DNA from 3 places in the Agrobacterium larrymoorei genome. Region 1 is predicted to be linked to each of the others. Evidence: predicted binding sites of a transcription regulator. Region 1 holds the regulator's gene; each other region holds the start of a gene.

Region 1 (9,770 bases):
CTGATCCCATACGTCTCCTCGCTGTCGGATGACATCATCACCGCCGTTCCCCGCGCTCTTCGCGATGGTTCGCTCGGTCTCGGTGCCACTCGTTCGGAAACGGTCAAGAAGGTCATCCTTCCCGCCGCTCTGCCAGGCATCGTCGGCGCCATCCTGATGACCGCCTCGCGCGCCATCGGTGAAACCATGATCGTGGTTCTCGCCGCCGGTGTCGCCGCCCGCCTACAGCTCGATCCGTTCGAGCCGATGACGACGGTAACGGTCAAGATCGTCAGCCAGCTGACGGGCGACCTTGAGTTCACCTCGCCGCAGACGCTCGTTGCCTTCGCGCTTGGCATCACCCTCTTTGCCATCACGCTTTGCCTCAATATCTACGCGCTCTACATCGTGCGCAAATACCGGGAGCAGTACGAATGACCGAGGTCGTTACTCCGGGCAGCCTTGCCCCAGCCGCAACGAAGAAGGTCCGTCGCGATATCGGCATCAAGCGCCGCTACGCTGCAGAACGTCGCTTCCGCGCCTATGGTCTTGCCGCCATCTCGTTTGGCCTGCTGTTTCTCTTCCTTCTGCTCTGGTCGGTTGTCGGCAAAGGCTATACCGCCTTCCAGCAGACGATGATCACCATCCCGGTCGAGTTCTCGCAGCAGATCATCGATCCGGACAATGTGCGCGCACAGAACCCCTCCAAGCTGATGACCGCCAATTATCCGGTCGTCGCCCGCAACTCGCTGGCAAAGGTGCTTGGCGTTTCGCTGGATGACCGCACCGGTCTTCGCGCCGTCAACGCGCTGATTTCGGATGGCGTGCGCACCCAGCTGCGTGACATCGTTACCTCCGACCCAAGCGTCATCGGCACCACGCGCACCGTATCGCTTCTGGCCTCAGGTGATGTCGACAGCGCCTTCAAGGGCCAGATCGACATGACGGTGGACCAGCAGAACCGCCGCATCTCCGACCAGCAGGTCGGCTGGATGAACCAGCTCGTGGAAAAAGGCCAGCTGGGCAAACAGTTCAACACCGGCATCTTCTTCAACGGCGCATCCAGCCGTCCAGAAGCCGCAGGTGTCGGCGTTGCCCTCATCGGCTCCTTCTACATGATGCTGATCGTTCTGGTGCTCTCGCTGCCCATCGGCGTCGCAGCCTCCATCTATCTGGAAGAATTCGCGCCGAAGAACCGCCTGACGGACCTCATCGAAGTCAACATCAACAACCTGGCCGCCGTACCTTCCATCGTTTACGGTCTGCTCGGCCTGTCGGTCTTCATCAACTTCATGGGCTTCCCGCGCTCGGCCTCGCTGGTCGGCGGCCTGGTGCTGACCCTGATGACGTTGCCGACCATCATCATCGCCACCCGCGCTGCCCTGAAGGCCGTGCCGCCATCCATCCGTGCTGCGGCTCTCGGTCTCGGTGCATCCAAGATGCAGACCATCTTCCATCACGTGCTGCCGCTCGCCATGCCCGGTATCTTGACCGGCACCATCATTGGCCTCGCGCACGCCCTCGGCGAAACCGCACCGCTGCTCCTCATCGGCATGGTCGCATTCGTCGCAAACTATCCGACGACGCCCATGGACCCGTCCACGGCGCTGCCGGTGCAGATTTACATGTGGGCGAACGAAGCGGAACGCGCCTTTGTCGAAAGGACATCTGGCGCTATCATCATCCTGCTTCTGTTCCTCCTCGTCATGAATGTTGGAGCAATCCTGTTGCGCCGCCGCTTCGAGCGTCGTTGGTAGAGGGAGAACCGAACTATGAACATGTTGTCGGAAGCAGCAGTTGAAAAGGCGCTGGACAAGAAAATGAATGAAGTTTCGTACAAGATGATCGGCAAGGACGTTTCCGTCTATTACGGCGAAAAGCGTGCCCTTTACGATGTGAACCTCAATGTTCGCGAAAACACGGTAACGGCTCTCATCGGCCCTTCTGGTTGCGGCAAGTCCACCTTCCTGCGGACGCTCAACCGCATGAACGACACCATCGATGGCTGCCGCGTCACCGGCAAGATCACGCTGGATCAGGACGATATCTACGATCCGTCCATCGACGTCGTGGAACTTCGCGCCCGCGTCGGCATGGTGTTCCAGAAGCCGAACCCGTTCCCGAAGTCCATCTACGAAAACATCGCCTACGGCCCGCGGATCCACGGTCTCGCCCGCAACAAGGCGGATATGGACCAGATCGTGGAGCAGAGCCTGCAGAAGGCTGGTCTCTGGAACGAAGCCAAGGATCGCCTGCACGAATCCGGCACGGGTCTCTCCGGCGGTCAGCAGCAGCGTCTGTGCATCGCACGCGCCGTTGCCGTTTCGCCGGAAGTCATCCTCATGGACGAGCCCTGCTCGGCACTCGACCCGATTGCGACGGCCAAGGTGGAAGAGCTCATTCACGAGCTTCGCGCCAACTATACCATCGTCATCGTCACGCACTCCATGCAGCAGGCCGCCCGCGTTTCGCAGCGCACGGCCATGTTCCACCTCGGCCACCTGGTGGAAGAGAACGATACGGACAAGATGTTCACCAACCCGGATGACCAGCGCACCCAGGATTACATCATGGGTCGCTTCGGCTGATCAGCCACGAGTGACGTCATCACACCGCGCCAGCCGCTCGAGCCCAGAAGGTGGGCTTGCGGCAAGGCGTTTCGAAACCGGAGAATTCGAACATGACAAATTCCCATATCATGTCAGCCTATGATGAAGAGCTGAAGTTCCTCACCCGCCGTATCGCTGAAATGGGCGGTCTGGCCGAACAGATGTGCGCCGATGCCGTGCGTGCGCTGGTCAATTCCGATGCGGCTCTTGCCCAGAAAGTCATCTCCGACGACACGATCCTCGATCATGCCGAGCGTGAAATCGGCGATAAGGCCATCGTCACCATCGCAAAGCGCCAGCCCATGGCTGCCGACCTTCGCGAAATCATCGGTTCGCTGCGTATCGCAGCCGATCTGGAGCGCGTCGGCGATCTCGGCAAGAACACTGCCAAGCGCGTGATCGCGGTTGCCGGAACCGGCGTTCCGCGCAAGCTCGCCCGTGGCCTAGAGCATCTCTCCGAACTCGCGCTCGTGCAGCTGAAAGAAGTGCTGGATGTCTACTCCACCCGTTCTGCGGAAAAGGCTCAGGCCATCCGCGAGCGCGATGAGGAAATCGACGCCATGTACACCTCGCTCTTCCGCGAGCTCCTGACCTACATGATGGAAGATCCGCGCAACATCACCACCTGCACGCATCTTCTGTTCTGCGCCAAGAACATCGAGCGCGTCGGCGATCACGCCACCAACATCGCCGAAACGATCTACTACATGACGACCGGCAGCCAGCCGGAAGGCGAGCGCCCGAAGGACGATAGCTCCAACACGCTCGGCGCTGTCACGGAATAAGTTTTGCAGCATCGGCTTGGAAAGATCGGGAAGGTCTTCGAAAGGCTCGATGCTTGGATCAACACGCTGGAGCGTCATCATGGGTCCGGGGGGACTGACGCTCCAGAGAAGACTGGCGGAGTTTGAAGCCAATGGTGCCTAAAATTGCAGTTGTCGAAGATGAAGAGGCCCTTAGCGTTCTTCTTCGCTACAATCTGGAATCCGAAGGTTATGACGTCGATACGATCCCGCGCGGCGATGAGGCGGAAATTCGCCTTCAGGAACGCACGCCGGATTTGCTGATCCTCGACTGGATGCTGCCCGGCGTCTCCGGCATCGAGCTTTGCCGCCGTCTGCGCATGCGCCCCGAAACCGAGCGCCTGCCGATCATCATGCTGACCGCCCGCGGCGAAGAAAGCGAACGCGTTCGCGGACTGGCCACCGGCGCGGATGATTATGTGGTCAAGCCCTTCTCCACACCGGAACTCATGGCTCGCGTCAAAGCCATGCTGCGCCGCGCCAAGCCGGAAGTGCTGTCTTCAGTGCTCAAATGCGGCGATATCGAACTGGACCGCGAAACCCACCGCGTCCACCGCAAAAGCCGCGAAGTCCGCCTCGGCCCAACCGAATTCCGCCTCTTGGAATTCCTCATGACCTCGCCGGGCCGCGTTTTCTCCCGCTCGCAACTGCTGGACGGCGTCTGGGGCCACGATATCTACGTCGACGAACGCACCGTAGACGTCCACGTCGGCCGCCTCCGCAAAGCCCTCAACTTCTCCAGCATGCAGGACGTCATCCGCACGGTGCGCGGCGCTGGATATTCGATGGAAGCGTGATTGCGGTCTTTGGCACTCATTCCAACCGCCATCGCCATCCTCGGACGTGACCACTTGCCTTTTGCGAGTTCGCGGTCGAAGCACAACCCCTCACCTGAAAAATCTATGACTTAGCTAAAGCTAAGATCATGATTTTTCTTCCTCTCCCACCCCTTCGACAAGCTCAGGGGGAGAGGTAACCCGCGGCGCCGCTTTTACTGGATCGTAAACGCGAAGATGGGGTAGAAACGGTGCGGTCTTTTCCTCTCCCCCTGTGGGAGAGGATAGAAAACCTCGACTTCGCAAAGCGAAGTCCTAGGTTTTCTTGGTGAGGGGTAACCTCTGCCCACCAACGCACACCCCACCCGCGTCATCCTCGGGTCAAGCCCACCGCTGTCCGGTTTAAATGTGCGGATGTGCGGATGTGCGGATGCGCGGCAAGGCTTTGAATGCATTGCAGTTCCATCCTTGAAATCCGGTTGGGACACGCTTTGACCGCGTTTGCTGCGGGGTGGCGAAAGTGCAGCCCCACTTCCGTCATCCCGGACTTGATCCGGGATCCAGCCAGACCAAGTCTTTGGTCTGAAAGACTTTTTCGACGCGCAGACGCGCGTCTGCTGGACCCCGCATCAAGTGCGGGGTGACGGGTGGGGCAGCTGTTCTCGTTCCAAACTAGCCGCCCAGTTTAAACCGGACAGCAGCTGGCCAAGCCCGAGGATGACGGCAGTGGGTGCCTTAGCCTTGTTGCCGAATTACGGCCGCATCAGCACGCCCAATAGTGACCCGCCCCGTAATGGGACAAATCCCAGCATAAAGAATTTTTCAAAAAAAAAATCCCCCCAACATTTTTCCCCACCCCCAAAACCACCCGTACACTCCCCCTCATCCCGCCGCGGATACACCGCAAGGCGTTGCGGCGAGGCGGGGTCGGTGCTGGGGGTGAGGAGGTTACGCGGCCTCTCCATTCCCAGGGTCGAGCAGCAATCCCCCCGGCGGCAACGGGAGGAGGACATGGCGTCGGTTTCGGACCGGCTGGCGCAGTTCTCCCGATGCCCGACCTGGCCGGATCGACAAGCGGCGGTGCGAACAACGGCTGTCGGGTTTCGATCCATCCGTCAGGATTTCGCCGCCGGGCGTACCGACAGCTCATCGTCTCATGGTCGAACGCGATCATGAAGATAGAAGCGAAAGTCAGGCGGTACACAGGAAGACGCTGCATCTGCCGCGTTCACCCCGAAAAGGTGAACGGACGGATCGTAAGGCAACCATCTGGCCAGCACTCGAAACGTGCTGGCGAGTGGGAGCCTTGCGGAGAACGGATCGGGACTGCGGGCTGTACGAGATGTTCGGCGCCCGCATCCTCGAAGGCAGGTGTGGCTGAACTGGCAGGGCGATGGCGGGCAACCATCATCGCACCCGGATGGGAAGGGTTGGGCCTTGATCAAGTCCGACCGGTTCTCCGGCAAGGTTTTTAACCCTTGCCATCCGGGTTATGCCAGCCGTGGCAAGAGGATTGCGGCTCTGCCGAAAGAGCCGAACGGGGCGCTGAGAGGTGCCACATACTAAACTACCCAACGAGGCAGCTTTCTGCGCCCCGTCCGAAATGCCATGGCCCGAACAAGGCGATGGAGAGAATGAGAAGATCAAGCCACGGGCAGATGCTGCCGCGTGAACGGCGAAGCTTGGCATGAAGCTGGCCGGGATTTTTGACATTTTGTTTGCGAGGGAGAACCCCTCACCAAGAAAACCTAAGATTTCGCCTTGCGAAGATCGAGGTTTTCTATCCTCTCCCACAAGGGGAGAGGAAAAGGCGGCACCGTTTCAACGCCATCAAAAAGAAAACGCCGCAAGGGTGCGGCAGGTTATCTCTCCCCCAGCATCCTGAGCCCGCCGAAGGGGTGGGAGAGAAAGCAATTTCAACACCTTAGCGCCAGCTAAGTGTTAGAAATTGCAAGTGAGGGGTTTCATTTTATCGCGTCCATAGCAAAAATAGGACGCCGGGTCTGATAATAGAACCCAGACCTTTTACCACCCAGATATCCTCTCACCACGAAAACAAAATCCACCACCCACACAACAAAAAGCGGACCGAAGCCCGCTCTCCAAAACTCAAAATGTCGCCAAATCCATCAGGCCTTGCGGCGTTCGCTGACGGGCTGATACGCCATCTTGGCGTGGAACTTGCAGTAGGGCGAAGACTCGGAAGCTTCGCAGCCGCAGAAGTGGAAGTCGTCCTTCAGCGGGTCGCCGACCGGCCACTTGCAGGTGCGTTCGGTCAGTTCCGTCAGCGTCAGGCGGCGGGAGATCGGGATGACGACGTTGGAGGAAGGGCGCGCATATTCGAGCGTCTCGACCGCGTCGATGTCCATGTCTTCCTTGAAGGCGACGGCACCGGAGGTGCGCACTGGAACCGGGCGGTTTGCTGCCGGGCGGGCGGCGGCGAAATTGGCCGGGCGTTGTGGCGCGGAGGCCGGGCGCTTTACCGCAGGACGGGAGGTTGCAACCGTGCCGCCAGCCTTGGCGCGGCCCGGCAGGTTCAGCCGGTGCACCTTGCCGATGACGGCGTTGCGGCTGACGCCGCCCAGCTGTGCTGCGATCTGGCTTGCGCTCAGGCCTTCGGCCCATAGCTTCTTGAGCTTTTCAACCCGTTCATCCGTCCAGTTCATACCGCTTCTCCGCTCGTCGCTCAGGCAGAATCCGTCTCCAATGCCGTGGAGCAAACCACGCGCAGAGCATCTGCCAGATTGTAGGTGACTAGTTCCGCCGCATTGCAGTCTAGTAATTGACGATTAACCTAATCGCCGGTTGACTCCGTGACAAGAGTCGCAGGAATCATCTGGAATCGATTTCTCGGTTTTCCCCAACTTGCTTGGTCTGTGAGTCAGAAAGGCAACAGTTGGTGGCTCGGCGCCCAGCCTCTACTAAGGCTTGAGAAAGCGCTCAAGTGCCGAGATTTGTTGACATCCGACGGCGAAGTGACAATAGTGCGCTTGCAGTGAAGAGAACATGCAGGCCGCCGCGAGGCGGCATTTTTGATTTTCAGGGCAGGGATAACCCCTTAGCCCTATTGACAGAGGTCTTGACCGACCTGACGTAAGGAGTGATGCAGCCATGGCCGAAACTTCGCCCGAAACTGGGTCGTTGTTCGATACGTTTTCCAGAGCCCCCTTGCGCTTCGACCGAGGCGAAGGCGTTTGGCTGATCACGGAAAGCGGCGAGCGATATCTCGATTTCGGCGCAGGCGTCGCCGTCACCTCCGTCGGCCACAGCCATCCGCACATGGTCGAGGCGCTCAAAGGTCAGGTCGAGAAGGTCTGGCACCTCTCCAACCTCTATGAAGTGCCGGGTCAGGAAGTGCTGTCCAGGCGGCTGACCGATGCAACCTTTGCGGATAAGGTGTTCTTCACCAACTCCGGCGCAGAGGCGCTGGAATGCGCCATCAAGACCGCGCGCCGTTACCACTATACGCACGGCCACCCGGAAAAATTCCGCATCATCACATTCGAAGGCGCCTTCCATGGCCGCACGCTGGCAACCATCGCGGCTGGCGGACAGGCGAAGTATCTGGAAGGTTTCGGCCCCAAGGTCGAAGGCTTCGATCAGGTGCCGTTCGGTGATCTGGAAGCGCTGAAGGCGGCCATCGTGCCGGAAACGGCGGCGCTGCTGATCGAGCCTATTCAAGGTGAGGGCGGCATCCGCGTCGTTGAGCCGGAATTCCTGCGGACGCTGCGCGCACTGTGCGAAGAGCATGGCCTGCTGCTGATTTTCGATGAGGTCCAGACCGGCGTTGGCCGCACGGGCAAGTTCTTCGCTTATGAATGGTCGGGTGTGACGCCGGATATCATGGCCGTTGCCAAGGGCATCGGCGGTGGTTTTCCCTTCGGCGCCTGCCTTGCAACGGCAGAAGCGGCTTCGGGAATGACGGCGGGTGTGCATGGCACGACCTATGGCGGCAACCCGCTTGCCATGGCCGCTGGCAATGCAGTTTTGGATATCGTGCTGGGAGATGGTTTCGTTCAGCATGTGCGCGATGTCGCGCTCGTCTTCCGTCAGGGTCTGGCATCACTGAAGGATCGTTATCCCGACGTGATCGAGGAAATCCGTGGCGAGGGCTTGCTGCTGGGCATCAAGGCCAAGGTGCCTTCGGGCGATCTGCTTCAGGCCATGCGTGCGGAGCATCTGCTGGGTGTTCCGGCTGGCGATAACGTCATCCGCCTTCTGCCGCCGCTGGTCGTGACTGCGGAAGAGGCTCGCGAGGGCTTGGCGCGCGTCGAAAAGGCCGCCGAAGCACTCACCACCAAACTGGCAAAGAGCGCCTGATTTTTCAAAGAGGCGCGCGAGGGCCGGCATAGGGTGGCCCGCATCCATGGGACTATATTGAAATGGCATCTGCAAAGCATTTTCTAGACCTTTCGGCCGTCGGTTCGGAAGACCTGCGGGTCATTCTCGAAGACGCCAAGACACGCAAGATCGCAACGAAGAACGGCATGGCGGACAAGCCGCTGGCGGGCAAGATGCTGGCCATGATCTTCGAAAAGCCGTCCACCCGTACCCGCGTTTCCTTCGATGTCGGTATGCGCCAGCTGGGTGGCGAGACGCTGTTTCTCTCCGGCACCGAAATGCAGCTCGGTCGCGCCGAAACCATTGGCGATACGGCCAAGGTTCTGTCGCGCTATGTCGATGCGATCATGATCCGCACCACGGACCATTCGCGCCTGCTGGAACTTGCAGAACATGCGACCGTGCCCGTCATCAACGGCCTGACGGACGAGACGCATCCGTGCCAGATCATGGCCGATATCATGACCTTCGAAGAACATCGCGGCCCGGTGAAGGGCAAGACGATTGCCTGGACGGGTGATGGCAACAACGTGCTGCATTCGCTGGTCGAAGGCTCGGCACGCTTCGGCTACAAGATGAACATGGCCGTGCCCATGGGCTCGGAGCCGCTGGACAAGTATCTCAATTGGGCGCGCAACAATGGCGGCGAAATCATGCTGTGCCATGATGCCGACCGCGCGGTTGCCGGGTCCGATTGCATTGTGACGGATACCTGGGTTTCGATGAACCAGGAACACAAGGCGCGCGGCCACAACATCTTCCAGCCCTTCCAAGTCAATGATGCGCTGATGAAGAAGGCCAATGGCGACGCGCTGTTTATGCACTGCCTGCCTGCGCATCGCGGCGAGGAAGTAACGGATGCGGTAATCGACGGCCCGCAGTCCGTGGTTTTCGATGAGGCGGAAAACCGCCTGCATGCGCAAAAGGCCGTCATCGCCTGGTGCATGGGCGTCATCTGACGCTTCGCTTTGCCTTAGAGGCTTGGCTGAGCCGGAAACTTGAATTTCCGGCACGGCTCCCCATTTCTAGGCCAAGCAGTGCTGCCGGTCTCTTCGGCAGCCTTTCATCCATTGTTTATCGTGACAAATGAGCCGGGAGTGGTTTTGTTTTGCCAGTCTCCGCTCTATCTTTGCGAAAACTGACGATTAGAGCCTTAGAGCCGCCGCTTATGGCAGTGGCCGTTTTCTGCAATATCGGAAAGCAGGCGTGAAGGAGTAGGACCATGGCAGACGTAACCGTAGAACTGGACGATCTCGATTTCG
Region 2 (9,770 bases), 320 kb from region 1:
AACATACGGATAGGTCAGAGAAAGACGTGTTAAAAATAGAAAGTGGCCAAGCCACCCAGCTTCTCGAAAACAGCGTATGTTTTGCGCTTTGCCGACCTGGTGGTTATTGCGGGGCGGCTGCACCCGTTCCCATTCCGAACACGGCCGTGAAACGCCCCAGCGCCAATGGTACTTCGTCTTAAGACGCGGGAGAGTAGGTCGCTGCCAGGTCTGCAAAACGCAAAACATATACTCCATCTTCTCGTCACACCCTCGGCCCAGCCGAAATCAAAAGGGCCGCTAACCAAGCGGCCTTTTGTGTTATGATAGCTTGATCAAAAATAAAGCGGGCTGGAGCAGCCCCCGACCTCCCGCAGGAAGCAAAGCTTCCGAGGAAGGACAAACAAAAGACCCGGGCGCTTGTTCGACGTCAGCTCATAAATAACGCGGGGTGGAGCAGCCCCCGTCCTCCCGCAGGAAGCAAAGCTTCCGAGGAAGGACAAACAAAAAGACCGGGCGCTTGCTCGAACGTCAGCTCATAAATAACGCGGGGTGGAGCAGCCCGGTAGCTCGTCAGGCTCATAACCTGAAGGCCGCAGGTTCAAATCCTGCCCCCGCAACCAAATCCCCCAGCATATCCCGAAAATAACGCCAGCAGAGATGTTCGACACAGCGTCGCTCTTTGATTGGGACTTCTCCCCCTGAAAAACTTAGGAGCCGCTGATTGCGGGCTGGGGCGGTTCGTAAGCCTCGGCAATGTCATGGCTCTCTGCCCTTCAAGGCGCGGGCAAAGACAGGCAAGATTTTAGTTTGCTAGCAAATCCCTCACGATTGTCAGGAACGCCTCGCCCGCCACACAGACATCCCCGCTATTGTCCAGCGTCACCACCTCGAAATCGCCGCAGACGTCGACACCGCTGCGCTCCAGCCGACGGGAAATCTCCGACACGCTCTCACGACCGCGGCCCGACAGACGGGCAGCCAGAACCTCTGGGCGCGCAATCACATTGATCACCAGCAGCTTTAAGAAAATCTCCCGGAAATCAGCAAGCGCTAAGCGGGAGCCATTGGCGATCAGGATTGCGCCACGCTCCGTTGCATCTTTCGCTGAGGCGGGGATGCCGTAGCTCAGGCCGTGGGCGCTCCACGACACGCAGAACGCACCCGACAACCGCCTGCGCTCGAACTCGGCGTCATCCACGCCCTCATGCAGTTCCCCGCCAGCATCGCTGCTGCGTGTAATGACGCGGCGGACGTGGTGAAGGCGAGGGTGCTTGCCGATACGCTCAAGCGCATAGTCGATCAGCGTATCCTTGCCCGCACCGCTTGGGCCAACCACGACGATCATCGTGCCGAGTGTAGAGGAGGTGTTCGGGCTAGAGTCAGTTTCGTCGGCACTCATGCAACACGAACACCCTGACGCCAGACACTGCGCACGACGGGAACACCTGCCTCACGGTGTACGCGCACCAGATCTCCCCGCAGGCCAGCGGCGATACGACCACGGTCGCTCAAGCCGACCGTCGAAGCAGGCGTCGACGTCACCATCGACAAGGCCCGTGGCAAGGAGATGCCCTCGACCTGGTCCGCCAACAGAAATGGCGCGTAAAGCAGGCTGAAGGGAACGTAATCCGAAGACAGCACGTCGAGAACGCCAAGTTCGGCCAGATCACGCGCTGCTATATTCCCCGAATGCGACTTGCCCCGCACGATGTTCGGCGCCCCCATCAGAACGCTCATGCCCGCGCTATGCGACGCCTTGGCCGCCTCGATGCTCGTCGGAAACTCCGCAAGCCTAACTCCGTGACCAATCGCTTCCCCAACATGTGCCTCCGTCGCATCGTCATGACTCGCAACCGTGATGCCACGCTCGGTACAGCGTGCTGCGAGATAGTTTCGATGCTTGTCGGAATATTTCTGCGATGCAGCGACGCGGCGGTCAACGAAGGCTTTGAAGACCTCGTCGCTGAGGCCCCGCTTCTTTTGATAGAACATGATGTACTGATCCATCGTCTGAAACTGGCGCTGGCCCGGGGAATGGTCCATCAGCGAGATCAGCTTCACATGCGGATCGGTCTCGAAATCCTCGAAATGCTCAAGCACATCGGCAGAGGCAACTTCGCAGCGCAGGTGAAGAAGATGGTCTGCACGCAGGCGGTTTTCCCGCTGGGCCTTTTCTATGGCGTCCGCCATGTCACGCATCTCGCCGCGCTCAAAGCCACCGTCCTCGTCCGAGCCCAGACGAAGGCAATCGAAAACGGTGGTGATTCCGGAAGATGCGACCTGAGCGTCGTGCGCCTGAATAGCGGCGATCTTGTCCCAGGTCACACCCGGGCGGGGAGAGTAATGCTGTTCCAGATGGTCGGTGTGAAGTTCGACCAGACCGGGGATGAGATAGTCGCCTTCGAAGTCCTCGCCACTGCGGGTCTGACCTTCGCTGATATCGGCAATCAGGCCGTCACGGAGAAGAACGGAGCCTTCGAGAATTTCATTCTCAAGAACAATTTTTGCATTGGATAGAACATGTTCGGACATATCGGACATCTTTCATATCGTTGTCAGCCAAGAGGCTGCCATGTGTGAACGGTAAATGCATCGCCGCGCGCTTTCTCCACGAACAGGCCGAGGCCGGAAATGGTGAGCGGGCGTTGAGTGAAATCGGAAAATGTCTGCGCGAGAATGCTGGCCGCCCGCTCGCTCTGGCTCTCTTCGACCGGGCCTGTCAGTGTCATGTGAAAGCGGAAATCATCCATCACATGCGGATAGCCCCACGTCGTGAGATTACGCCGCTGGCTGTCGCTGAGGTTCTGCGGTTTCCGGCGCGCTATGTCGCTCTCCGACAAGGGCGCGCGGAATGGCTCGAAATACTCCACGACGTCAGCGGCAAAGTCCTGAAGCGGCTGATATGTCGAAGCGGGAACCAATGCGAAGAAGGGTCCAAGCGAGCCGATAACGATCTCGGGTATGTCGAATGCCGGACGGGACGCGGTGAATCGTGTCAGCGCATCGATGAGGTCCGCTTCGCTATAGTCGGGAGAAAGTTCGAAGGGAGCCTTTAGCGTCGCATGAAAGCCATAACGACGTGGCTCGGCAGTCATCTCCGCAAAGGATGCGTAGTTGCTATAGGCCTGATCCGAAAACGCGTTTCGACCCAGCCAGTGCGATGCCTTCTGTGTGAGGGAATCGCTTTCGGCGGGAGTGAAATAGATTGCGTAGCGCACAGTGTCGCACTTTCGAATGTCACGGGAACGGTTGAGGAGCATTTGAGACGACTCGTCTCGGCCCCGCAAGATCAGAAGTGCGAGGTAGACCTTTTCCGTGACAGAATGATGATATCCGGCAAATGAACATCATGAAAAGACGCTCTAATGATGCAATTTTCCGATCAGGCGAGAGCGGATGGCGTTTGACATATTGTCGAACAGGAAGACGACGATGAGGATGAGAAGCACCATATAGGCGACCTTGTCCCAGTCCTGATTGGTGCCCATGGCTTCGAGCAGCTTGAGGCCGATACCGCCAGCACCCACGGCGCCGATGATGGTGGCTGAGCGCGTATTGCTTTCCCAGAAATAAAGCGACTGCGAGATGAAGACCGGCAGGACCTGAGGAATGACGCCGTAGCGGTTTACGATTGCAGGCGACGCGCCGACGGACTTCACGCCCTCGCGCTGCTTGTCATCCACATTTTCGAGAGCCTCCGCGTAAACTTTACCGAGAGCGCCCGTATCGGTGAAGAAAATCGCGGCGATCCCGGGGATTGGTCCCGGGCCGAAGCTGCGGGTGAAGAACAGCGCCCAGATCAGCATATCGATAGAGCGGAGGAAATCGAAGGCGCGCTTCATGCCCCAGTTGGCGAGGCGGCTGCGCGTTATGTTGCGTGCCGCGATGAAAGCCAGAGGGAAGGCGAAGAGAGTTCCAAGCAACGTCCCGACAAATGCCATCACCAGCGTCTGTAACAGCTTGGAGAGAATATCCGCGTGCTGCCAGACCTTGTTGTTCAGAAAGTCATTGGTCATTGCGGAGATATTGGACTGCTGGGGATCGAGACGCTCGCCCCAGAGCGCCAGCGCTGCGAGCCCGGGATAGCTACGGCCCCAGAATTTGGAATCCGTATCGAACAGGAAATTGGCCCATCCTAGGAAGCGGCGCTGGACATAAAGCTGGCCGGTGCGAATTTCGGCCTGACCGGCAAAACCGTACTCGACGATAACCTTGCTGCCATCCTGACGAATTTGAGGTGGCACGCCTGCGGGTGCGGTCACGGCATCCGGGGTGATCGTGACAGGATAGGATTTTCCATCGACATAGACATCCGCCCGTGTCGGCGTGATATCGATCCGATTGGTGAGATCGCCATAGATCACGCTGTAACCACCATCCGGAAGTGGCTGGAGCCAGTCGATCTTCGCGTGCGCCGGATATTGGCCTCGGCTCGTCCATTGCGGCGTGACTTTGCCATTGTCGAACCGCAGGCGCGGCTGCGCGCGCCATGAGTACCAGTCCTGAATGTAGCTGGAGGCGCGGTCCCAGCGCCCCTGCATGAAGGCGGGGCCGACATTGAAGGCGAAAAAGCAGATGACAAGATAGGAAAACACCGCGCCAAGCGCGATCAGCAGACCATAACGCTGCAAAAAGCTGCGCTGGAAAACGTGAGGATATTGCGAAAGCAGGCGTTCGCGGTCGGCACCGTTGATCACGTAACTGGAAGACATCACGCGGCTCCTCTACCGAATTCGAAGGATTGCTGCCCAATCAGCTTCCGGCGCGCCCAGGCGGAAAACTGGTCGACGGCGATAATGGTGACCAACAGCAGGATGATGATGGCATAGGTCTTGGCAGCGTGATCGCGACCGATGGAGAGGCGGAAGACCTCACCGATACCGCCGCCACCGACTGCCCCGATGATTGTGGATGCCCGCACATTGATTTCGGCACGAAGCAGTGCGTAGGACACGAAATTCGGCAGAACTTGCGGCACGATTGCGAAGCGCACACGCTCGATCCAGTTCGCTCCCGATGCGCGCAAGCCCTCGTCGGGTTTCATGTCGGCATTCTCCACCACTTCGAAGAACAGTTTTCCCAAAGCCCCGACGGTGTGGATGGTGATCGCGACAATGGCTGCGATGGGCCCCAGCGAAAGAATGGCGGTTAGAAGACCCGCGACGACGATCTCGGGAAATGCCCGCATCAACTCCATCACGCGTCGCACGACGAAACGGACGATACCGGCGCCGACAAGATTGGTGGATGCAAAGAAGCATAGAACGAAGGCGAAGGCCGTGCCGATGAGCGTTGAGACAAGCGCGATATTCAGCGTGATGACGAGTTGGTAGAAGAAGTTCGGAATGTAGAAATTATCCGTCAGATAGACCCGGTCTGCCGTGTAGTTGTATTTCAGCGAACCATCGGCAAAAGGCGATGGCAGGTCGAACATGGCGCGGAAGATTTCCAGCGGGCTGTCTGGCACGAAGGTCTTCATGAAGTCGAAGAAGTAGGGAAGCCGCTCGAAGAATTTACCGGAATTGGCGCTATTGGCAAAGTCCAGGGACGCGAACAGGACCGCAAGGAAAACGACTATGGCGATGCCCGTATAGATACGGCGTGTAACCAGTTGCTGCTGGTAATGCTGCATGACCTTTTGAGACGCTTCGCTCAAACTGCCGTGCTGAGATGCCGATAGGGCCATGTCCTGCTTCCTTCTTCCTTGCAAAAACGGCGGCGTCTTCATGACGCCGCCGTTTCTCGTCTATGCCGATGATCAGCCGCCGATGATGGATTTACGGGCGTCTACGATCGTCTGGTAGAAGGAAGGATCAACCTTGATGAACTCTTTATTCTGGCCCTGCGTAAAGCCTTGGAAGCAGGCGAGGTCTTTCTTCGGTAGCGCGAGGAAGAAGTCTTCGATCTTCTGCTTCATGGCGTCCCCAACTTTGTTGGCAACCATGGTCGGGCCATTTGGAATAAGCGGGGATTTCCAAACTTGAACGATATCGTCCATGTCGAGATTGCCCTTGGCGACCATCTGGTGAAGTGCACCACTGGTGTAACCTTCCTCCCACTTTCCGACGCCAGAACCAAAGGTCGTGCCAACGTCGAACTTCTTGTCGAGAACTGCGAGAACCAGGTTCTCATGGCCGCCGCCGAAACCAGTTTCAGAGAAGTATTCTTTCACCGGTGCGCCGGTTTCCTTGGGCAATGCAACGTTTGGCACGAGGTAACCCGACGTGGAGTCTGGATCTGCGAAGCCGAGCTTCTTGCCCTTCGCGTCTGCAAGCGTCTTGATTCCAGAATCCTTGCGGGCAACCATTAGTGTGTAATAACCGCTGGAGCCATCAGCGCCGACTTCAGTCAGGATTGGATCGACGGCCTTAGGATCTTGCAAAGCGATCTTTGCATAGGAAGAGGCGCCCATTCTCGCGATATCGATGGTGCCGCCGAGCAGACCCTGAATAACGCCATTATAGTCCGGCGATGGGAAAATCTGGACTTCGGAAACGCCCGTTGCTGCCTTCAGGCCATCGGCAACGCACTGCGCGTTGCGCAGCTGGTCGGATGCGTTTTCCGAACCGTCGAGACCGATGCGCAGAACCTTGACGTCCTGTGCAAGAGCGGAACCAGCCAGCACGCCAAGCGCAACCGCTGAAAGAAGAACTTTCTTCAACATGGATTTCTCTCCTGTTTTCCGGCATGCCGGAGTTTAGAATGGCTGAAATGAGCCCCTGACGCGGGCGGGTCGATGCTGTGCGGTCTTTAAAGCCCAGCCATTGTGAGCGGCTGGGGAGCCGAGGCTTCTGGACCGGCAGATTGGTTTTGTGCGCGCTCCGGCAGGCGTGCGCCTTCGATGGTGATGCTGGTCGACGTCATGCTTTCATCGATGCCACCACCTTGAGAATCGGTACCGTAGATTTCCTTCACGGCGCGGGCATTAAGCTCGGAAGGCGTGCCATCGAACACGACGCGACCGGCAGCCATGCCGATGATGCGTTCGCAGTAATTGCGCGCCGTATCGAGCGTGTGAAGATTGGTCATGACCGTGATGCCTTCGCGCTCATTGATGTCGCGCAGCGCATCCATCACGATCTTGGCATTCAGCGGATCGAGCGAGGCAATCGGTTCGTCCGCCAGAAGCATGCGCGGTGCCTGCATCAGCGCACGCGCAATCGCAACGCGCTGCTGTTGCCCGCCGGAAAGCGTACCTGCAGCCTGCATCGCAACGTGCTCTATACCGAGGCGCTCAAGCGCAGAGATGGCCATCAGGCGCTCTTCGGTGGTGAAGATGCTTAGCAGGCTAAGGACAGTGGAGCGGTGATTGAGGCGGCCCAGCATGACATTCGTCAGAACATCGAGGCGCGGTACGAGATTGAACTGCTGGAAAATCATCGCGCAGTCGCGCTGCCAGTGGCGCAGAGCCGAACCCTTGAGCGACGATACTTCCGTGTCATTGAAGTGGATTGAGCCCGACGTTGGATCGACCAGCCGGTTGATCATGCGAAGCAGTGTGGATTTACCAGCACCTGACCGCCCAATGACGCCGACCATCTGGCCCTGCGGAATGTCGAGGGTTACGCTATCGACGGCGGTGTGATTGCCGAAGCGGCGCGTAACCTGTTTCAGGTGGAAACTCATAGCCAAAACCCAGTGTATTCTTATGGGTTCGGCGTATCAGCAATACGTGAAGTGCTAATGTCAGTTTGATGAATAAAATATTACACCGCTCACACGACGCTTTATCCGCCATACTTCTCCAGAAACGCTTCTGCCTCAATGGCGCGGAAATCATCGAGCGCTAAACGCAATGTTGCGTGGTCCCAATCCCACCAGGCCAGTCGGTCCATCCGCTCGCCCACTTCTTGGGGAAAGCGGCGCTTGATGAGCTTTGCCGGCACGCCGCCGACAATAGTGTAAGGCGCGACATCCTTGGAAACGACCGCTCCCGCCCCAATCACGGCGCCGTTTCCAACCGTTACGCCGGGAAGGATGGTTGCTCCGTGACCGATCCAGACGTCATGTCCGATGACGACCCGCTTTGCGCGGCGGGCTTCGAAGAACTCGGTTTCGTCTTCCGCATCGTCCCAATAGTTATTGGCGCGGTAGGTGAAATGGTGAAGCGTCGCGCGCCAAGTCGGGTGGTTCGTGGCGTTGATGCGCACAGAGGCGGCGATGTTGACGAACTTGCCGATGGTTGCGCACCAGATGGAACCATCCTGCATGATGTAGGAATAATCGCCCATCTCGGTTTCTTCGATGCGGCAGCGCTCGGAAATTTCGGTGTAGCGACCGATGCTGGATCGGACCACGCGGGCAGTCTCATGAATGACTGGCTCAAGACCCACTTTAACGCTCATGCTGCTGCCTTTCGCGGTGAAAATTGCGAGACGTCGAGAATGCGATCTGCAACGGCTTCACGAACTTCCTCATCATGGAAAATGCCAAGAAGGGCCGTTCCTTCCTGCTTCTTTTGCCGGATCATTTCCACCACCACCTTGCGGTTGGCAGCATCCAGCGAGGCCGTCGGCTCGTCCAGAAGCAGGATGGCGTGATCGGTGATGAAGCCTCGCGCAATATTGACGCGCTGCTGTTCACCGCCTGAGAAGGTGGCGGGCGGAAGCGACCATAATTCGCGCGGCAGATTGAGTTTTGCCAGAAGATATCCAGCCCGATCCCGCGCCTCTTCCAGCGGCACTTTACGCGCTAGAAGCGGCTCTGCCACCACATCCACCGCCGCAACGCGCGGCACGGTGCGCAGAAACTGGCTGACATAACCGATGGTGCGATGGCGGACCTCGAGAACGGTGCGCGGGGCAGCGCTGCCGATATCGACCATCTGCCCGTCATGCCTGATCAGAATCTGGCCGCTATCGATGGCGTAGTTGCCGTAAAGCATTTTGAGGATCGAGCTTTTGCCGATACCCGACGGGCCGCCAAGCACGACGCATTCACCGGCTGCAACGGAAAAATTCACGTTCCGCACCACAGGCAGTTCGATGCCATCGCGCAGATGCATGGTGAAGCTTTTGAACACTTCGGAAACGATGAGAGGAGTGGGCATCAATATCTCTTTCTTATACGCGCAGCTAAACCTGCAAGATCGAGGAGACGAGAAGCTGGGTGTAAGGCTCGCGCGGATCATCCAGCACGCGGTCGGTCAAACCATGCTCGATGACATTGCCGCCCTTCATCACCATCATGCGGTGGGAAAGCAGCCGTGCCACGGCAAGATCATGGGTGACCACAATGACGGAGAGACCGAGATCGTTGACGAGACCGCGAACGAGATCGAGCAGACGGGCCTGAACCGAAACATCGAGACCACCGGTCGGCTCATCCATGAAGACGAGCCGGGGTGAGGTGACCAGATTGCGGGCAATCTGAAGACGCTGACGCATGCCGCCGGAAAAAGCACGCGGCTGATCGTCGATCCGGTCCGTCCCGATTTCAACGCGCTCCAGCCATTCGCTGGCGCAACCGCGAATATTGCCGTAATGACGGTTGCCGATTGCCATCAGCCTTTCGCCAACATTGGCGCCTGCCGAAACGGTCATGCGCAGGCCATCTGCCGGGTTCTGGTGGACGAAGCCCCAGTCCGTGCGCATCAAAAGGCGGCGCTCGGCCTCGCTCATATGGTACAGATCGCGTGTCGAACCATCGCGCATGCGATACTCGACACTGCCGGTCGTCGGCATCAAGCGCGTTGAGATGCAGTTCAGCAGCGTGGTTTTGCCGGAACCGGATTCTCCGACGATGGCGAGAACTTCGCCCGGCCAGAGTTCGAAGGAAACATTGCGGCA
Region 3 (9,770 bases), 560 kb from region 1:
CGGTCCTTTTTGTTTGCATGGGAAATATCTGCCGCTCGCCTTTGGCAGAGGGAATATTGTCGCACCTTGCCAAAACCAATGGCGTGGAAAACGAACTGACAATCGATTCCGCCGGAACCGGAGGATGGCACGCAGGCAATCCGCCCGATGAGCGCTCGACTGCGATTGCGCATCAGCACGACATCGACATTTCCCAGCAATCGGCCCGGCAGATCAGCGCCGATGATTTCGAAAACTTCGACCTCATCCTCGCCATGGACGAGGACAATCTGGCGCGATTGAAAGCTGCCTGCCCCGCAGAGTTTCGAAACAGGCTGCATCTCTTCGGCAGCTATACGCTCGGCCAGCGCGTTAGCGTGCCCGATCCCTATTATGGCGGTGAGGACGGTTTCGTCACCGTCTACAACATGCTTTTTGCCGGGTGTAGTTCCTTGCTGGAGAAGATGCTGGCAGAGCGCGCCTCGTGAAGCGGGAAGGCTTCCTCAACGATGTAAGGCCCGCCGCCCACCGATTCCTTGGAGGACATCAGCACGAAGCGCCCGACATTGAAGGGCGACGTACGGAAGTCTCCTCGACCGGAAAGATAGTGTACCACATCATCCAGCCGTGCATTTCTCAGCCGCGCGAGCGTTACATGCGGCGTGAATTTGCGGGGATCCGGCGGAAGCCCAAGTCGCTGGCAGATACGCTCGATTTCGCCTTGAAGGGCCGTCATTTCCGGTGATGGAGAGACACCGGCCCAGATGGAGTGGGGTTTCTTCGAACCGAACGATCCCACACCCGTCAGATTGATCTGGAATTCCTCGCGATCGATCTGATCGAGACGATAGACCACTTCATCGGCGGTACGCCCGTCGATGTCTCCGATAAATCTGAGGGTGATGTGATAATTCTCCACGTCAATCCACCGGGCTCCCGGCAGACCACCGCGCAACAATGAAAGGCTCATCGCCGCATTGCGCGGAATTTCGAGGGCGGTAAACAGTCTCGGCATGGCGAGCTCCCCGAATCTCTTGGCAGAACAAGGATAGCGAATCACGCAACGCTCTCAGGCGCAAGCGCTTATTTTTTTTGCTCACTGATAGTCTTAACGAAGGCCTCCACGGTTGGTAACGACTTCTCCACCATCAGGGCGACGCCCTGGGTATTGGGGTGCATCCTGTCCTCAAGCTGCAGCTTTTGATCCAGCACGACGCCATCCAGAAAGAAGGGATAGAGCGGCAAGCCGTGCTTTTGGGCGAGATTTTCATAGATCGGGTCGAAGCGCTTGGCGTAATCATCGCCCATATTCGGCGGAGCCATGATGCCGACGAGAAGAACCGGAATGTTGCGCTTCTTGAAACCATCGATAATGGCTTCAAGATTCTTTTCAGTGTCGGCAGGGGAAATACCGCGCAGTGCATCATTTGCACCCAACTCTAGAATGACACCGTCGGTTCCATCCGGGACCGACCACTCCGCACGCGCCAGCCCGCCGGAGCTCGTATCGCCGGAAACACCCGCATTGGTTATGGTGACGTTTACGCCCCTGGCCTTGAGAACCGTTTCCAGCTGGGCGGTGTAACTATCGCTCGGCGGCAGCTGGTATCCCGCCATCAGACTGTCGCCCAGTCCGACAAGCTGTAACGGTTTATCCTGAGCCTGCGCAAAGGATGCGGAAAGAAGCACCGAACAAATGACGATGAAGTGAGCGGCAACGGCTTTAAAACTCATACCAGCCTTCCTAATTTGTGAGCCAATCTTGAAGGTTTCGCCAGAAATCCCGATTGCTCTTTTCTCTATATAGGAACGCCGAACGTGACGAAAAGCATCATCAAGCTGAATAAGGCCGATCTGACCCTGGGCAATGCAGCAGCTTCCGTTCATGTTCTAAAGACCATCGACCTTACCATTTCGGAGGGCGAAGCAGTCGGTATCGTTGGGCCTTCAGGCTCCGGCAAGTCCACCCTGCTGATGGTTCTGGCTGGCCTGGAAAGGCTCGATAGCGGTGAGATCACGATTGCGGGAACGGAACTTCACAAGCTTGGCGAGGACGCTCTGGCCGATTTTCGCGGCAAGAATATCGGCATAGTCTTCCAGTCGTTTCACCTGATCGCCAATATGACCGCTCTGGAGAACGTGGCCGTTCCTCTGGAACTCGCCAATGTGCCCAATGCCTTCGAAATTGCCGAGCGGGAACTGACTGCTGTCGGCCTCGGTCAACGTCTCAACCACTATCCGGGGCAGCTATCCGGCGGTGAGCAGCAGCGCGTGGCGATTGCCCGGGCGCTCGCGCCCTCGCCTGCCGTGCTGATTGCCGACGAGCCGACGGGCAACCTCGACACAGATACCGGCAAGCAGATTGCCGACCTCCTGTTTTCCAAGCAGGCAGAGCGCGGCATGACGATGATCCTCGTCACGCACGACACGTCGCTTGCTGCCCGATGCTCTCGCCAGATCAAGGTTCGCTCCGGGGAAATAGAGGGAGATAGCGGACTGACCGCCGCCGCCAAGCAGGCGGTGGTGGCATGATCCCTTCACCCCTGCACATTAAAAATGCGCTGCGGCTGGCGCGTCGTGAAATTCGTGGAGGCCTCAGCGGCTTTTACATCTTCCTTGCCTGTATCGCGCTTGGCACGGGCGCCATTGCGGCGGTCAATTCGGTTTCCAAAGCCGTTACCAGCGCCATCGCTAGCGAAGGCCAGTCGATCCTTGCGGGCGATGTCCGCTTCGAATTGCGCAACCGCGAGGCACCCGCCGAGGAGCGCGCCTATATCGACGGGCTGGGTCAAGTCGCGCTGTCGGACGGCCTCCGCTCCATGGCACGACTTGAGGATGGCTCGCAGCAAACGCTGGCAGAGGTCAAGGCAGTCGATAACGCCTATCCGCTCTATGGCAATTTCGTATCCGATCCCGCCCTGCCCCTGCCGCAACTCCTGGCGAAACAGGGCGAAAGCTTCGGCGCCGTCGCCGCACCCATGCTGCTTGAGCGCCTTGGCATCAAGATCGGCGATGAACTGCTTCTGGGCAATGCGCGCCTCAAACTCATGGGGACGATTGTCACCGAACCGGATGCGCTGTCGGATGGCTTCGGTTTTGCCCCGCGCCTTCTTCTCAGCCGCGGTGCGCTGGCCGCGTCTGGCCTCATCCAGACGGGCAGTCTGGTGGAACATGCCTATAAGGTGCGCCTGAACGATCCCGCCAAGCGCGCGACGATCATTGCCGATACGAACCGCGAATTTCCCAATGCAGGCTGGTCGATCAGAACAAGCGACCGGGCAGCACCCTCGCTGACCGAAAACGTCAATCGCTTCTCCCAGTTTCTGACCCTCGTCGGCCTTACGGCCCTTATCGTCGGCGGTGTCGGTGTTGCCAATGCCGTGCGGGCCTTTCTGGATTCCAAGCGCACCACGATTGCCTCGTTGAAGTGCCTCGGCGCGCCGGCCAGCGTCGTAACGATGACCTATCTGTTCCAGATCGCCTTCATTGCCTGCGTCGGCATTGCCATCGGCCTGACGCTCGGTGCCATTGCCCCGCTTATCGCCATGCAGTTTCTCGAAGGCGTTCTTCCGGTTCCGAAGGAGCTGGCCTTCTATCCTTCCGCGCTTTCACTGGCGGCGATCTTCGGTCTCCTCACCACGCTTGCTTTCGCAATTCTGCCACTCGGGCAGGCGCGTGAAGTTCCGGCGACCGCTCTCTTTCGCGAGCAGGGCTTTGAGGAAAACAAGCTGCCATCCTGGCCTTATCTTGCCGCAACCGCGGCCCTGCTTGCCGCTCTCGCAGGATTGGCAATTTTCTCCGCGGAAGATCGCTTCATCGCCTCGGTTTTCCTTGCGGCAATCGCTTTTGCATTCGTCGTTCTGCGCCTTGTTGCATGGGGCATCAAGGCGATTGCCAAACGCAGTCCCCGCGTTCATTCCGCAGCCGTGCGCCTTGCCATCGGCAATATCCATCGGCCCGGCGCGCTAACGCCCTCCGTCGTTCTTTCGCTGGGCCTTGGCCTTACCCTGCTTGTCACACTGACGCTCATCGATGGCAATCTTCGCCGGGAGTTGACGGCCACCCTGCCGGAGCGGGCGCCCAACTTCTTCTTTGTCGATATTCAGGGTAACGAGCGCGATGGCTTTCGAGACCTCGTCAAACGCGAGGCACCGGAAGGCACGTTGACGGAAGTGCCCATGCTGCGCGGAAGAATTCTGGCGTTGAACGGTCAGGATGTCAGCAAGATGGACGTTCCCTCGTCAGGTCGGTGGGTCTTGCGCGGAGATCGCGGCATCACCTATGCGCAGGACCTGCCAGACAATGCCAAGCTGACCCAAGGAAGCTGGTGGGACAAGGATTACACCGGTGAACCGCTCGTTTCTTTCGCTGCCGAGGAGGCGGGCGAGCTTGGGCTCAAGATCGGCGACACCGTTACCGTCAACGTTCTTGGCCGCAGCATAACGGCCAAAATTGCCAATCTGCGCGACGTTCAGTGGCAATCGCTTTCCATAAACTTCGTCATGGTCTTCTCCCCCAACACCTTCCGCGGCGCACCGCATGCCTGGCTCGCGACCCTTGCAGACCCCTCCGCCACGCCCGCACAGGAAGGCGAAATCCTTAGAAGCGTTACCAACGCCTATCCGACGATTACCAGCGTTCGCGTAAAAGACGCGCTCGATGTCGTGGACCGGCTTGTCGGTCAGCTTGCAACGGCCATCCGAGCCGCAGCGGCAGTCGCGCTTGTCGCCTCCGTTCTCGTGCTGGCGGGAGCGCTCGCCGCCGGAAACCGCGCGCGCACCCACGACGCCGTCATTCTCAAGACGCTTGGTGGAACGCGCTCCATGCTGATCCGCGCCTTCTCCTATGAATATATGATGCTGGGGCTCGCCACCGCTGTCTTCGCTCTTTTTGCCGGAGGCGTCTCGGCATGGTTCGTGATTGCCCGTATCATGAAACTGCCGTCCAGCTTCCTGCCGGACGTCGCAATCGGTACACTTGTCGTTGCACTGGTAATGACGGTCGGCATCGGTCTCATCGGCACATGGCGCATTCTCGGCCAGAAGGCCGCCCCGGTTCTTCGACAGGCCGGAGAATAACCTGCGCAAGAGGCCAAAGGCGCTACGACCGGAAAAGTTGTGCGCCACTTAACTTTTGCGATTAAATCTTGGTAATGATCCCAAAAACGTTATCGCTTTTCGCGCATACGGTGTTTTTTCGCCGTTTGAAGGTCTTGTAACTGCGATGGGATCGTCTCATATTCTTCGATAGGCTTGCTGTAGCTCCGCAGCGGCGCCTGGGATATACTCCGCGAGACGGTCATATCCCGACACCGTAGGTATTTCGGAGCTCAAAAGAGGAAACAATGGCTGACTTCAACAACTACCAGAACCGCATGGCCCAGGGCCGTGTACAATCTGGTGCGATGATCGATGAAGGTCTTCGCTCCTACATGCTGAGGGTTTATAACCTCATGGCGCTTGCACTGGTCATTACCGGTGTGGCTTCGTTCGGCACATATACTCTGGCGGTTTCCAATCCAGCATTCGCACAGCTTCTCTATGCGTCCCCGCTGCGTTGGGTCGTCATGTTCGCCCCGCTGGCACTGGTATTCTTCCTTAGCTTCCGCATTCAGAAGATGAGCGTTCCCGCAGCGCAGGCGACCTTCTGGGGCTACGCCGCCCTGATGGGTATCTCGCTGTCGTCCATCTTCCTGGTCTTCACCGGCCAGAGCATCGTTCAGACGTTCTTCATCACCGCTGCTTCCTTCGGCGCGCTGTCGCTTTACGGCTACACGACGAAGAAGGACCTGTCGGGCATGGGTTCGTTCCTGATCATGGGTCTCTTCGGCCTGATCATCGCGTCGATCGTCAACATCTTCCTGCAGTCTTCTGCAATGGGCTTTGCGATCTCCGCAATCGGTGTTCTGATCTTCGCAGGCCTGACGGCCTACGACACCCAGAAGATCAAGGAAATGTACTTCGATGGTGACGACGTCGTGGTTGCCGGCCGCAAGGCCATCATGGGCGCCCTGACCCTTTACCTCGACTTCATCAACCTGTTCATGTTCCTTCTTCAGTTCCTCGGAAACCGGGACGACTAATAGTCTGGAACATCACATGCGAAAGGCGGCCAATGGCCGCCTTTTTTGTATCCCTACATCGCTACACTCTCGACTGGGTCAATCGACCAGCTTCAGCACCTTGTCGAAAACCCGCAGCACCTGCGGCAATTCGTGGCCGCGCTTCAGAATGCGGCCATCCGTGTTGATTACGCAGTAAGCGCCCTGCTTGGCGGCCAGCTTGGGATTCTTCTCGATCCTGAAAAGCGGCATTTCGCCGGAGCGCTTGAATACGGAAAAGACTGCCTTGTCCTTCATATGGTCGATGGCATAATCGCGCCATTCACCCTCGCCCACCATGCGCCCATAGATGCGCAAAATGGCATCCAGCTCCCGCCGGTGAAACGTGACCGGCAGTGGGTCCTTGCTCTGTTTATATTCCCGGAGATCGACGACTGTTGAGCCTTCCCGTGGTGAAGAATGTGCACGGTGCAAATCCGGCTGATCGGTCATCAGGCAACCTCGCTCAACTGCTTATGACGTTTGCAAGACAGTCTGTCCCTGCCCGGCTGAAATTGCAAGCCCGCATATCGCGCCGAAAAAACCAGAATGGCGGTAATAATTTAGGCAGGTCAGAAAGGTGCAAATGCCGTATTTCGGACAAATCATGGCCCGAATTCGATGGAATATTGCTATTGTCAATTGATGCCTAGGCACCAAGATGACCCGGTCCGGTGCATTGACCCTTTACCCCCAGCCCCCAATGCCCGGACCGGATCTCCCCCAGCTTTCGCAGGGAACTTCACTCACTCAGCTTGCATCAGAACATTCGCGCCGACGATGGCCGAAGGGTTGCCCGATGCATCCGTAGTCTGCAGAAGAACTGCGCATCCGCCCGATTTCGCCTTGCTCATCACACTGGCAGGAAGTTTGACGGTCATCGCAGTGCCATCCCACATGCTGACGGTCTGAACGTCGTAGACGCTGTGCCAGTAGGAAATCTTCTTACCCTGATTTTCGCCCTTCTGGACGTCGACCACCTGCTCGCGCGTGAAATAGGCCACCACGACATCGGCCTTGCCTTGTCCGGCACCGATATCGATTTCGATTTCATCGCCGACGCGCTTGGTGTCCACGGGAACGTTGAGCCCCTCGCCCGCCTGTTTGAAGTCATCAAGGCGCTTGTAGATCGACTGGAGGTCCGCACCCTTCACATGGTCGCGCCCGTTCACCACCGCCTGCGGCGTATAGACATTGTTGCGACCGAGCGCTTTGGCGTAACCATATTGCCGCTCGGTATTTTCTTTGGAGGCGAGCGAATCCGCCCAACCTAGATAATTCCAGTAATCGACATGGTAGGACAAGCCAACGACATCGCCGTTCTGAATGAGCTTGCGCAATGTGGCATCAGCAGGCGGGCACGATGCACAGCCTTGCGATGTGAAGAGTTCGACAACGCCTTTCAGTTTTTCCTGCGCGTAAGCGGAATGCCCGAACAGCACGCCAAGCACGCATAGCGAAAGACCGACCGTCCGAGGTCTGTTTCTGAAAAGCCCTGATATCGGCGGCCGAAATTTCTGCGGCATTTACGAGAACCCTTGTCTGGATGCCAATCCAGACCATTGATGCAATCAATCTATGTCGGGACGCAAGGCGGAAAATAGCCCCGAAGCTTGTTCAAGAGAAAGTCACGATGGGGTGAGGGTGATCACATTAGATCACGCTGCAATAGCTGAGCTGTGCGCGTCTCAGGCTAAACCACCGCACGCAAAAACGCCGGGATAGCTCCCGGCGTTTTTTGTCGTCAAATGAATGATCAGGCAGCCAGATCGCGAAGAACGGTCTGGAGAATGCCGCCATTGTTCATGTAGGTCACTTCGTCCAGCGTATCGATGCGGCAAAGAAGCGGAACTTCCTTCACCGTGCCGTCGCCGTAAGTGATCTTGGCAATCTTGGTTTCGCGCGGCTTGATATCGCCTTCGAGACCTTCGATGGTGACGGTTTCGTCGCCCTTCAGGTTAAGGCTGGCCCAGGTCGTGCCTTCAGGCAGCGTGAACGGAACGACACCCATGCCGACGAGGTTCGAGCGGTGAATACGCTCGAAGGACTGCGAGATGACGGCCTTTACGCCGAGCAGGTTGGTGCCCTTCGCCGCCCAGTCACGGGAAGAACCGTTGCCATATTCAACGCCTGCAAAGATGACGAGCGGAACGCCCTCTTCCTTGTACTTCATGGCGGCGTCGTAAATCGACATCTCTTCCTTAGATGGATAATGGATGGTGTAACCACCTTCCTTACCGTTCGGCCCAAGCATGTGGTTGCGGATGCGGATATTGGCGAAGGTGCCGCGCATCATGACTTCATGGTTGCCACGGCGTGTGCCGTACTGGTTGAAGTCCGCAACGGCCACGCCGTTGTCCGTCAGATATTCACCAGCCGGGGAAGCAGCCTTGATCGAACCGGCCGGAGAAATGTGGTCGGTGGTGATCTTGTCGCCGAAGAGACCGAGGACGCGCGCGCCCTTGATATCCTTGAGACCGGAGCCGCTCTTGCCCATGCCAACGAAGTAAGGCGGGTTCTGAACGTAAGTGGACTGATCGTCCCAGGCGTAGGTCTGACCCGCCGGAACCTGAACAGCCTGCCAGTTTTCGTCGCCCTTGAACACGTCCGCATATTTGGTTTCGAACAGTTCGCGGGTCACGTATTTCTGGATGAACTCCTGCACTTCCGCAGAAGAAGGCCAGATGTCCTTCAGGTAGACAGGGTTGCCGTCACGGTCTTCACCGAGCGGTTCCTTGGTCAGGTCGGCCTGAACCGTACCGGCCAGAGCATAAGCAACGACCAGCGGCGGAGAAGCGAGGTAGTTCGCCTGAACGTCAGGAGAGATACGGCCTTCGAAGTTACGGTTGCCGGAAAGAACGCCAGCCGTGATCAGACCCTTGTCGTTGATCGTCTTGGAAATCGGCGCAGGCAGCGGGCCGGAGTTACCGATGCAGGTCGTGCAGCCGAAACCGACCAGGTTGAAGCCGAGAGCGTCGAGTTCCTTCTGGAGACCGGATTTCTCGAGATATTCACCAACGACCTGAGATCCAGGTGCAAGCGAGGTCTTCACCCACGGCTTGGACTTCAGGCCCTTGGCAACCGCGTTACGGGCCAGAAGACCGGCAGCGATCAGAACCGATGGGTTGGAAGTGTTGGTGCAGGAGGTGATGGCGGCAATTGCCACATCGCCGTGACCCAGATCGTAGCTTTCGCCTTCAACCGCGTAACGGTTGCTCAGCTGACCCGGCTTCTTGTAGTCGTTTTCGAGAGCCGTCGCGAAGTTGGGCGCGATGGTTTCGAGCGGCAGGCGGCCTTCCGGACGCTTCGGGCCAGCCATGGACGGTACGACGTCGCCGAGATCCAGTTCCAGCGTGTCGGTGAAGACGAGCTGCGAACCGTCATTGTCACGCCACATGCCCTGAGCCTTGGAATAGGCTTCGACCAGTGCGATACGGTCCTTGGTGCGACCGGACATGTTGAGATAGCCGACGGTTGCTGCATCGACCGGGAAGAAGCCGCAGGTCGCGCCATATTCCGGGCCCATGTTGCCGATGGTTGCACGGTCTGCAACAGGCAGCGTGTCGAGGCCGGGACCGAAGAACTCTACGAACTTGGAAACGACGCCCTTCTTGCGCAGCATCTGAACGACGGTCAGAACGAGGTCGGTCGCGGTGACGCCTTCCTTCAGCGTGCCCGTCAGCTTGAAGCC

Evidence for each region. Region 1 encodes PhoB, which activates phosphate uptake and scavenging genes when phosphate is short. Its sites were predicted from a motif close to TGTCATNNANCTGTCAT; they were not measured.
Region 2: a site for PhoB is predicted at 7,666-7,682, ahead of phnC (phosphonate ABC transporter ATP-binding protein). Genes of this name have one in related genera too.
Region 3: a site for PhoB is predicted at 6,556-6,572, ahead of CFBP5473_RS01980 (DUF2794 domain-containing protein). Genes of this name have one in related genera too.

What each region holds. Positions count from the first base shown of each region.
Region 1 is NZ_CP039691.1:2,831,043-2,840,812, reverse strand. It holds gene pstC (phosphate ABC transporter permease subunit PstC) at 1-417, shown strand, start outside; gene pstA (phosphate ABC transporter permease PstA) at 414-1,736, shown strand; gene pstB (phosphate ABC transporter ATP-binding protein PstB) at 1,752-2,567, shown strand; gene phoU (phosphate signaling complex protein PhoU) at 2,660-3,373, shown strand; gene phoB (phosphate regulon transcriptional regulator PhoB) at 3,505-4,188, shown strand; gene CFBP5473_RS13710 (GcrA family cell cycle regulator) at 6,297-6,833, opposite strand; gene CFBP5473_RS13700 (aspartate aminotransferase family protein) at 7,279-8,487, shown strand; gene argF (ornithine carbamoyltransferase) at 8,550-9,467, shown strand; gene CFBP5473_RS13690 (Hsp33 family molecular chaperone) at 9,731-9,770, shown strand, end outside.
Region 2 is NZ_CP039691.1:182,944-192,713, reverse strand. It holds rRNA gene rrf (5S ribosomal RNA) at 96-210, shown strand; tRNA gene CFBP5473_RS00935 (tRNA-Met) at 526-602, shown strand; gene phnN (phosphonate metabolism protein/1,5-bisphosphokinase (PRPP-forming) PhnN) at 785-1,381, opposite strand; gene CFBP5473_RS00925 (alpha-D-ribose 1-methylphosphonate 5-triphosphate diphosphatase) at 1,378-2,514, opposite strand; gene CFBP5473_RS00920 (DUF1045 domain-containing protein) at 2,538-3,242, opposite strand; gene phnE (phosphonate ABC transporter, permease protein PhnE) at 3,345-4,694, opposite strand; gene phnE (phosphonate ABC transporter, permease protein PhnE) at 4,694-5,668, opposite strand; gene phnD (phosphonate ABC transporter substrate-binding protein) at 5,741-6,646, opposite strand; gene phnC (phosphonate ABC transporter ATP-binding protein) at 6,733-7,608, opposite strand; gene CFBP5473_RS00895 (transferase hexapeptide repeat family protein) at 7,710-8,327, opposite strand; gene phnL (phosphonate C-P lyase system protein PhnL) at 8,324-9,031, opposite strand; gene phnK (phosphonate C-P lyase system protein PhnK) at 9,057-9,770, opposite strand, start outside.
Region 3 is NZ_CP039691.1:423,759-433,528, reverse strand. It holds gene CFBP5473_RS02010 (low molecular weight protein-tyrosine-phosphatase) at 1-467, shown strand, start outside; gene thpR (RNA 2',3'-cyclic phosphodiesterase) at 401-994, opposite strand; gene CFBP5473_RS02000 (arylesterase) at 1,063-1,713, opposite strand; gene CFBP5473_RS01995 (ABC transporter ATP-binding protein) at 1,798-2,511, shown strand; gene CFBP5473_RS01990 (ABC transporter permease) at 2,508-5,057, shown strand; gene CFBP5473_RS01985 (Bax inhibitor-1/YccA family protein) at 5,324-6,061, shown strand; gene CFBP5473_RS01980 (DUF2794 domain-containing protein) at 6,140-6,532, opposite strand; gene CFBP5473_RS01975 (DUF1223 domain-containing protein) at 6,826-7,605, opposite strand; gene acnA (aconitate hydratase AcnA) at 7,836-9,770, opposite strand, start outside.